DNA from 3 places in the Trichormus variabilis 0441 genome. Region 3 is predicted to be linked to each of the others. Evidence: predicted binding sites of a transcription regulator. Region 3 holds the regulator's gene; each other region holds the start of a gene.

Evidence for each region. Region 3 encodes HrcA, which represses chaperone genes, less so after heat shock. Its sites were predicted from a motif close to TTAGCACTCNNGANTCNNGAGTGCTAA; they were not measured.
Region 1: the regulator HrcA is predicted to act here: its motif matches at 1,786-1,812, upstream of groES (co-chaperone GroES).
Region 2: the regulator HrcA is predicted to act here: its motif matches at 1,701-1,727, upstream of groL (chaperonin GroEL).

Annotation. Positions count from the first base shown of each region.
Region 1 is NZ_CP047242.1:5,833,390-5,836,677, reverse strand. Features, by position in the region: gene GSQ19_RS24060 (calcium-binding protein) at 1-40, shown strand, start outside; gene GSQ19_RS24055 (response regulator transcription factor) at 214-891, opposite strand; gene groES (co-chaperone GroES) at 1,830-2,141, shown strand; gene groL (chaperonin GroEL) at 2,238-3,288, shown strand, end outside.
Region 2 is NZ_CP047242.1:5,997,872-6,001,159, reverse strand. Features, by position in the region: gene groL (chaperonin GroEL) at 1-1,668, opposite strand, end outside; gene GSQ19_RS24750 (MraY family glycosyltransferase) at 1,828-2,910, shown strand; gene fabG (3-oxoacyl-[acyl-carrier-protein] reductase) at 3,010-3,288, opposite strand, start outside.
Region 3 is NZ_CP047242.1:3,367,363-3,370,650, forward strand. Features, by position in the region: gene GSQ19_RS13595 (glutathione S-transferase family protein) at 1-328, opposite strand, end outside; gene GSQ19_RS13600 (hypothetical protein) at 340-1,020, opposite strand; gene hrcA (heat-inducible transcriptional repressor HrcA) at 1,035-2,132, opposite strand; gene GSQ19_RS13610 (rhodanese-like domain-containing protein) at 2,549-2,908, opposite strand; gene GSQ19_RS13615 (DUF3352 domain-containing protein) at 3,119-3,288, shown strand, end outside.

The DNA.
Region 1 (3,288 bases), 2.5 Mb from region 3:
TGTACCTTCACTGAGTGTCAGCAATTTTGTAGTGGTTTGATTATTCTTAAAATAGGGAATGAGGGATTCTTCTCATATCCTTGTGGAAAATCTTAACATCCGCTAAAACAATTACCTATGAGCCATTACCCATTACCAAACAAATAATTTAAGCTATCAGCTGTCAGCTGTCAGTTAATTTTTCAAAGCTGACGGCTGAATGCTGATAGCTATTTAAGCCATTTGATTTTCAATCGCCCACCGTGCTAGTTCGGTGCGGTTGTGGAGATTGGTTTTGCCCAACATATTGGACACATGGCTTTCAACGGTGCGCTGACTAACATTTAATTCTTCAGCAATTTCCCGGTTAGCTAGACCTCTAGCTACAAACTGCACTACCTTCAATTCGGTTGGGGTTAACTGCACATCGAAGGGAACCTGGATGCGAGAACCGTTTTCCCCGCCTTTGGCTTGGTGTTCCTTCCAACGGATAGTTTGTTTCAGTGAAGATTCTACTTGTGCTACGAGTTCTTCTGGTTCAAAAGGCTTGACCATATAAACATCTGCACCTTTGTTGAGACCTTTAACTCGGTCTGCACTTTGTCCTTTTGCTGATAGGAACAAAACAGGAATCCAACTGGTGCGTTCGTTTTGCCGGACTTGTTCAACAAAGGTATATCCGTCCATTTCTGGCATCATCACGTCACAGATGATCATATCTGGAACATCATGTTCGAGAATTTCCAGAGCTTCTCGTCCGTTTTCCGCCGTGATGACTTCATATCCTCTGAATTCCAAGTAGTCCTTCACCAGCAAGATGAGGTTAGGGTCATCATCAATCAATAGAAGTCGTTTGTGATCTTTCATGCTGGGCTCTTTCATAGCAGTGGCACTTGTCGCGCTTCGATCCATCAAGGTCTTGAATGGTTATCCTTTATGGTGGATTGTTGAGATGTTGTCATTTTTCCCACTTAAGTTGCCCTTTCTTCCTTGGAGTCTTAAAAGTGGTTTTCACTTTCGATGACACACCAGTGCATTGGCAATATTCTAGTAAGGATACGCAGAGCAATAGTATTATAATGCGCTATTATATATCCCTTTGAAAGTGGCGGGTGAAAATACACTGATTAAATAATAATCTTTCTAGTTCACAAGTAAGTATTGGCTTAAGATGACCCTAGCTGCAACACAACCCGCGTTTTCATCGGCTTACTGCTCTACAATACCCTTCTGATGTTCAGCCTTTGTTTAGATGTTCACAAGCAAGTAAGGGAGTTGTTGGCAAAGGATGGGTTAAAAATGCTGATTCTTGCGCCACCATTATGCCTACCAAGTGTTTTTGGACGATCCGCTCAATAACCTCCGGGTTTGCTTGGCGATACCAGACACTTCCGGTTAGACAACTATTATCGATCTAGAACAACAAACTAGCAAGCTATGAGCTTGAGTTTTGTTGCACTACATCACTGTATTGTTACTCATTGAGCGTCTCCCTGATTACTGTTCTATAACAATTTCCCCAGTTTGCAAATAAAGTTGTCCATATAAAAATATTCATTACTTACAGAAAAGAACCTGAAAAATACGAATAATTGAGTATTAGTACTTACGGGCTTGTCGAGGAACGTATAGATGATGACTTCTTAGTTGTAATTCGTAATACTCACCAAAAGCAAGAAGCTAGCTACTTAATTTGTAATTTTTAATGGAAAGCCTGCTAAACCACTACTCCCCACTCCCCAATTATTCTAGTTCGGAAACCCGTACACACGTAAATATTGCCATTAGGGGCTATTCTTCGGTAGATTAGCACTCAGGAGTTGAGAGTGCTAACTCTGGAGAAATTAAATATGGCAGCAGTATCTCTAAGCGTATCCACCGTTAAACCTTTAGGCGATCGCGTTTTCGTAAAAGTGAGCGCCTCTGAAGAAAAGACCGCAGGTGGTTTGTATTTGCCCGACACCGCTAAGGAAAAACCCCAAGTAGGTGAAGTAGTTGCTCTTGGAGCAGGCAAACGGAATGACGACGGTAGCCGTCAAGAATTGGAAGTAAAAGTTGGCGATAAAGTGCTGTACTCCAAGTACGCTGGCACCGATGTCAAGCTGGGAACCGAAGAATACGTCCTACTGTCTGAAAAAGACATTCTAGCAGTCGTTGGCTAATGGGTAATTAGGTAATAGGTAATCGCAATACCTATTTACTGATGATCAAATTTCACGACACAAAACTTGATTTAACTTCCTGAGATTTAGACACCTATGGCAAAGCGCATTATCTACAACGAAAACGCTCGTCGCGCTCTAGAGCGAGGCATTGATATCCTGGCTGAGGCTGTAGCTGTTACCCTTGGCCCCAAAGGTCGTAACGTAGTATTAGAGAAAAAATTTGGTGCGCCGCAAATCGTTAATGACGGTGTAACCATCGCTAAAGAAATAGAATTAGAAGATCATATTGAAAACACTGGCGTTGCTTTGATTCGCCAAGCAGCTTCCAAAACCAACGATGCAGCAGGTGACGGTACAACCACCGCAACCGTTTTGGCTCATGCCATTGTGAAAGAAGGTTTGCGGAACGTAGCGGCTGGTGCTAACGCAATTCTGTTGAAGCGCGGTATTGATAAAGCTACCGGCTTCTTGGTTGACAGAATCAAAGAACACGCCCGTCCTGTAGAAGATTCTAAATCCATCGCTCAAGTTGGGTCAATCTCTGCTGGTAACGACGATGAAGTCGGTCAGATGATTGCCGAAGCAATGGACAAAGTAGGTAAGGAAGGCGTTATCTCTCTAGAAGAAGGTAAGTCTGTAACTACCGAATTGGAAATCACCGAAGGGATGCGCTTTGACAAAGGCTATATTTCCCCCTACTTCGCTACCGACCCAGAGCGGATGGAAGCGATTTTCGATGAGCCTTTCTTGTTGTTGACCGATAAGAAAATTGCTCTCGTCCAAGATTTAGTACCAGTTCTAGAGCAAGTAGCTCGTGCTGGTCGTCCTCTGGTGATTATCGCTGAAGATATTGAAAAAGAAGCTCTAGCAACCCTAGTAGTTAACCGTTTACGCGGTGTACTCAACGTAGCTGCTGTGAAGGCTCCTGGCTTCGGCGATCGCCGTAAGGCTATGCTAGAAGATATCGCTATCCTCACCGGCGGTCAACTAATCACCGAAGATGCTGGTCTGAAGCTAGAAAACACCAAGCTGGAAAGCTTGGGTAAAGCTCGCCGCATCACCATCACCAAAGACAGCACCACAATTGTTGCTGAAGGTAACGACGTTGCTGTTAAAGGTCGTGTAGAACAAATTCGTCGTCAAA
Region 2 (3,288 bases), 2.6 Mb from region 3:
ACCGCCCATGCCACCCATGCCACCCATACCGCCCATACCGCCCATGCCACCCATGCCGCCCATACCGGCATCAGCAGGAGCAGCAGCTTTTTTCTCTGGTTTTTCCACAACGATCGCTTCGGTGGTTAAAACTAGACCGGCAATGGAAGCGGCGTTTTGCAATGCTGAACGGACAACTTTTGCGGGGTCGATAATACCAGCCGCAATCAGGTCTTCAAATTCTCCGGTAGCAGCGTTGTAACCGGTGTTGAAATCGCTGTCTTTGACTCTGGAGACGATGACAGAACCTTCTACACCAGCGTTATCTGCAATCTGCCGTAAAGGAGCTTCTAAAGCTCGTTTAACGATGTCAGCGCCGATTTTTTCTTCTTCGTCAAAGTTTTTCTTAATCTCGTCTACCTTACTCGCCAAGTAAATCAGAGTTTTGCCACCACCAGGAACGATACCTTCCGCAACAGCCGCTTTGGTGGCGTTGAGTGCGTCTTCAATTCTGAGCTTGCGGTCTTTGAGTTCGGTTTCAGTTGCTGCACCGACTTTGATCACTGCAATACCACCAGCTAACTTGGCAATACGTTCTTGTAATTTCTCGCTATCGTACTCAGAATCAGTCTCTTCCAGTTGTCTGCGAATTTGTGCAATCCGCTTTTGAATTTCTGGCTTGGTGGTGTTACCAGCAACAATTGTGGTGTTGTCTTTTTCAATTGTGATTTTCTGCGCCGTACCCAAAGCTTCTAGAGAAGCGGTATCTAAGCTTAAGCCAATTTCTTCCGAAATTAGTTGACCGTCTGTGAGGATGGCGATGTCTTGCAACAATGCTTTGCGGCGTTCGCCAAATCCTGGGGCTTTAATTGCCGCTACAGAAAGTACACCCCGTGCTTTGTTCACAACTAGAGTAGCCAGGGCATCTCCTTCTACATCTTCAGCAATGATCAGTAGGGGTTGACCCAAACGAGCTACTTTTTCTAAAACGGGGACTAATTCTTGAATACTGCTGATTTTTTTGTCAGTAATCAAAATCCGCACATTTTCTAACTCCACCGTTTGGCGCTCGTTGTTGGTGATGAAGTAGGGGGAAATATAACCTCTGTCAATCTGCATCCCTTCCACTACGTCTAGTTCAGTTGTCAGGGATTTAGATTCTTCCACAGTGATTACACCATCTTTGGTGACTTTTTCCACTGCTTGAGCAATCATGGCACCAACTTCTTCATCGTTACCAGCTGAAACAGTGGCAACTTGAGCGATCGCACTACCTTCTACAGGCTTGGCGACTTTAGCAATTTCCGCTACTAGCGCCTCAGTAGTTTTATCGATACCCCGCTTTAAGCTTACTGGATTGCTACCAGCCGCGACGTTCTTCAAACCTTCTTTAATTAGGGCTTGCACTAAAACGGTAGCCGTAGTTGTGCCATCACCAGCTACATCCTTGGTTTTAGCTGCTACCTCTTGAATTAATCTGGCACCAGTATTTTCTAAAGGATCTTCTAATTCAATTTCTTTAGCAACGGTAATACCATCGTTCACAATTTGGGGTGTGCCATATTTTTTTTCTAAAAGCACGTTGCGACCCTTGGGACCCAAGGTAATTTTTACAGCATCAGCCAGGGCATTGACACCCCGCTCTAAAGCACGCCGTGATTCTTCATCAAACGAAATAATTTTTGCCATGTTTCCTTTCTCTAGCGCTTCCATTAGACAATTTAGCACTCACAGGCTCAGAGTGCTAAGAACCTGAAAAACTTTAAATCATGTGTGGAAGTAAAAAAAATTGATTAATATACACTTGATGCTCATGTAGGATACTGGCAGTAATGGTTGAATTGGGAGATGAATATCTACAACTCCCTTAGGTCTATAGGCATTGCTGACCCTAGCGGTTCCGGCTGGTTGGCAGTAGTATTCACGTTTATGTTGGCTTGGTTGGTAACGTGGCGTTTGATTCCCACGGTACGTAAATTTGCCTTGCGGGTAGGTTGGGCTGACCAACCAAACGCCCGACGACTCAATCGAGAACCGTTGCCGAATGCAGGGGGTTTAGCCATTTACGCGGGAGTAATTGCCGCATTGGTGTTAGCTAGCCTCTTGCGACCCATTGAGCTACAAAACGTTTTAGCTCAAGTATTGACTATTTTACTAGGGGGTTCGATCCTAGTCTTGATCGGCTTTATTGACGATCAGTTCGGATTACCCCCCTCTGTACGGTTGTGGACGCAAATTATCACAGCTTTATTACTAGTTGCTAATGGCATTGTCGTTGATGTGGATTTCGGCACACCCATCGACTCCGTTCTCTCAATGTTGCTGACTGTGCTGTGGGTTGTGGGTATTACCAATGCCGTCAACTTGATGGATGGGATGGATGGATTGGCAGGGGGCATTAGTTTTATCACTGCCATGAGTTTGTTAGGCGTATCTGCCCAATTCCCTAATAAGGCTGCGGCTACCTTAGTTTTGGCTGCCTTAGGTGGTGGGGCATTAGGCTTTCTGCGTCATAACTTCCATCCCTCAAAAATCATCATGGGTGATGCTGGAGCATACTTTTTTGGTTATGTCCTGGCTGCAACTAGTATTTTAGGTAGCCTGCAAAGGAATACTATATTTGCTCTTGGCCCTACCGTTTTGTTTTTGCTGTTGCCAGTACTGGATACAACCCAAGTGTTTATCAGACGGCTGCTAGCAGGTAAAAACCCCTTGAGTACCCCCGGCAAAGACCACCTACACCACCGTTTACTGGCTTGGGGGTTGTCCCAACGTCATGCGGCATTTACCTTGTGGTCAATCACTTTGGTGTGCAACTTACTAGCCATGAGAGTCCAAGGGATGAGCATCATGGTCATAGTTACCACCGCCATTAGCATTATTCTGCTGCTTGGCTTTACAGTCTGGCAAAGAATCCGTCAGCAGTCCTGATGGTTGGGAGCAGGGAGCAGGGAGCAGGGGGCAGAATATTTTACTTAGCAGTCAGCACGGGCTGAACTCCCCGCTACTACTAACATCAGTCTGCACTCATTAAGCCATTACCATCCCGCCATCGACATTAAAGACTTGTCCAGTGATATAAGCGGCGGCGGGATCGGCGGCTAGGAAGCGTACCATACCAGCAATTTCCTCTGGTTGACCATAACGACCTAGAGGGATGTATTGCAAAATACCCTCAGATTTGAGGTTGCTGGTCATGTCTGTAGCGATGAAACCAGGAGCGACAGCGTTAACGGTAATGCCGCGAGAAGCTAATTCTTTAGCAACTGTTTTCGTAAAGCCAATCACACCTGCTTTGGCAGCGCTGTA
Region 3 (3,288 bases):
CGGGAGAGGGAACAACAATAGATACCGAAATTGCATCCTCTAGTCCTTTCAACGCCCGAACAACTAGCGTGCGGTGCGCCCAAGGACAACCCAAACCAACATAGAGAGTGTAACGTCCTGCGGCTGGTTGGTAGGGGCTATCTCCCCCAGTTTTGACAGAATTCCTAAACTGGCTAGCAGGACGAATATATTCTCCTGATTGATTACGGGGGGCAAGTTTTGACATCATGATCTGCCAAAGGGTTGTCCACACAAACTTACCCAACCCAATAATCAATTTAGGTGGTAGCGACTTGCCTTTTTTCTGAGTCTTATTGATACTAGTCATGATTAAATCGCCTAACTTGCTACCTTTTGCGGCTGACTAGATATTACAGCTACACTTGCTTCTGGTAGTGGTGGACGCAAGCACAAATAAAGCAACGGGCCAAATAGAGGAATCAAAGCAAATAACCAAAATAACTGCGGTTTTTGCCAACCGCGCCGCGCCATATCATCCCTTAACAAGGCAGGAAATAATAACGAAAGTAGGCAAAAATCTAGGCTCATGATATGGATAAAGCGGTTAGTTTTCCATTCGTGAACAAAGTTGCTCCAATCTCCTTGCTGTAGACCATAGGCGACTAAAATACCGGCGACTATGGTGAGAATCACACCAGTCACACGAGAATCTAATAGTTTAATTAAGGTGTTCTTTGTCCCTGGAAAATGGGGATTGGGTTCTCGCAAAGTTAGATAAGGTAACAGTGCAAAAATACCTACACCAAATGAAGCGGTAGTGAATAACCAAGCTGGGATTTTTTGCCCTCTACCATCAATAAACATGATGGCGCTGTAAATCATAGGCCAGATACCCATGAGGCTGAATAAGGCGATGATTAGGGGATTTATACCTTGCCATTGACCGATAGACAAGTTTTTGATTAGCTCGAATGTATCGGGTTGATCGGGAGGAGCAAGGACAAAAGCATAAAATGTAAACCCTAACCACAGCACCCCAAAGGCAATTTTTCTGACCATGATTTTGTCTAAATTTAACTGAAGGCTTCTGAGAGGTAATCCGCCGCCGCCGCTACAACTGCGATCGCACTTTCGTAATCTAGGCGTGTCGGCCCCAAAACTCCCACACTACCCAACGGGACTCCTCCCCGGCGATAGGTAGAAGAAATTAAGGAGCAGGTGCGTATCGGTTCTAGGGGGTTTTCTGCGCCGATACGCACTGTTACCTTGGATTTGTGCGTATCTTCTAACTCTGGTTCCTCAAATATTAGTCGCCACAGTTGTTCTTGTTCTTCTTCCAATAGTTGTATAATCGTTTTCACTTGCTGAAGCTGGGAGAATTCTGGTTGACGTAACACTTCTGCCAAACCCCGTACCATAATTTGAGTTGCAGCCGGCGCAGCACTGCGGTGGGCTAGTTCTGCTACAGAATTTTTCAGAAACTCTCCATAACTTTGAAATTCCCGATCTAATTGACTCCAATCTAGGGTGCTGATTTCTAACAGACTCCGCCCCCGTAAGTGACTATTTAGGAAGTTAGAAACAATCTGCAATTCCCTGTCAATTACTTCTGGGTCGGGTTTTGTTTCGCTCCTGGCTGGGGGTAAATCCATCAGCTTCGAGTGGGTTTCATAACTATCCGTCACCAAAATCAGCATGATTCGTCCCGTTTCTATCTGCACTAATTGCAAATGTCTGACTGATGCTGTGTTGGTTTGAGGCATCGTAATCAAGCTAATACACCCACTCAAGCTAGCTAAAATTTGGGCGGCTCCTTGCAACAGTATCTCCAGACTCCAGTCTTCCCATTGCAAATGCTGTTGTAGGGCTGATTCTACCTCTTTTGCTAACACTTCTGTTCGTGTGGTGTCTCGTAGAGAGGGGGTAATTAACTGGTCAACATAAATGCGATAACCTGAGTCAGAAGGTACTCGTCCAGCAGATGTATGCGGTTGGTACAATAACCCAGATTTCTCTAGTACGCCCATTACATTGCGAATTGTGGCAGAACTAACGCCCAAGTCGTATTCTTCGACCAAAGCTTTTGAACCAACAGGCTCTGCTGTAGCTATGTAATGACGTACCGTTGCCCAAAGTATATGCTGTTGTCGATTAGTCAACTGGACTTGCATAGGGATATGTTTGACGGAAGGCAAATGCTAAGTAGATTTTGAAAAATTGTGAAATTTTAAAGCAAAAATTAATAATAGTTAATTAGCAACGCAAAATATATATTTCTATTGTAATAACTATTATTAAACTTCTGTGTTTGCCATTTTTTGGGTTGGCTGATGAAACAAAAAAATTGATGTAATATTATTTAATTTTCTCAGTATTTTTGCATATACAACCTAGAAAAATTGTATTGTAAGATACGTATTTTTATGGTTGATATATATACTGATGATGCTAGCTAAGTGTAGGTTGCACCTAACTAGATTGAGCTTCATTTCTGCAATCTCAAACTCCGAGAATTTTGTCAACAATAGCACAAATAAGCTGGAGTTTAGTATTCCAGCTTGAGATAATTTAATGAGCTAATAAGCCGCTAATACTGGGGAATTGAGGAGTCAACTAGAAGAGAGTAGGCAGCAATACCACCAGCAATATTTTTGACATTGGTGAATCCCTGAGATACTAACCACTGACACATCTGAGCAGAACGGACACCGTGGTGACATAATACAAGGGTTTCTGCTTCTGGATTAAACATAGTTGGGACTTTTTCTGACCACTGAGCATATTCACTCAGAGGTAAGTTGACAAAGCCATGAATTTGGGCGATCGCTAACTCTTGCGGTTCCCGTACATCTATTAACTGAATATTTGCATCTTCATTAGCAAGATATACAGCTAATTCATTTACACTAATTTGAGTCATTGGTTGCCCAGAAGTATTCCCAGTCATGAGGTTTTAGTAAACAATCCTATATTATTTATGTTGACAGAAAAGGGGAAGAGTGGGGAGTAGGGAGCAGGGGAAGCAGGAAGAGAAGTCGCAAGGAGGGTTTCCCTCCGGGCGAACTTCGGGGAAGCAGGGGGGAAAGAGAAAACTATTGGCAACTGACAACTGTACAGACGCGATTAATCGCGTCTCTAACAACTGACAAAATAACTAATGAACACACAACGCTCATTTTCTGGTTTTATTATTGCTGGGGCGATCGCTTTGATTGTAGCGGCGATCGCAGGCTTTTACTGGTTCTTTGCTAAAAGTCCGGTTAATATTGTCGCGTCTAATTCTCAACCTAATGCAGCCGTATTTATATCGAAGCTCGCTCCTGTAAC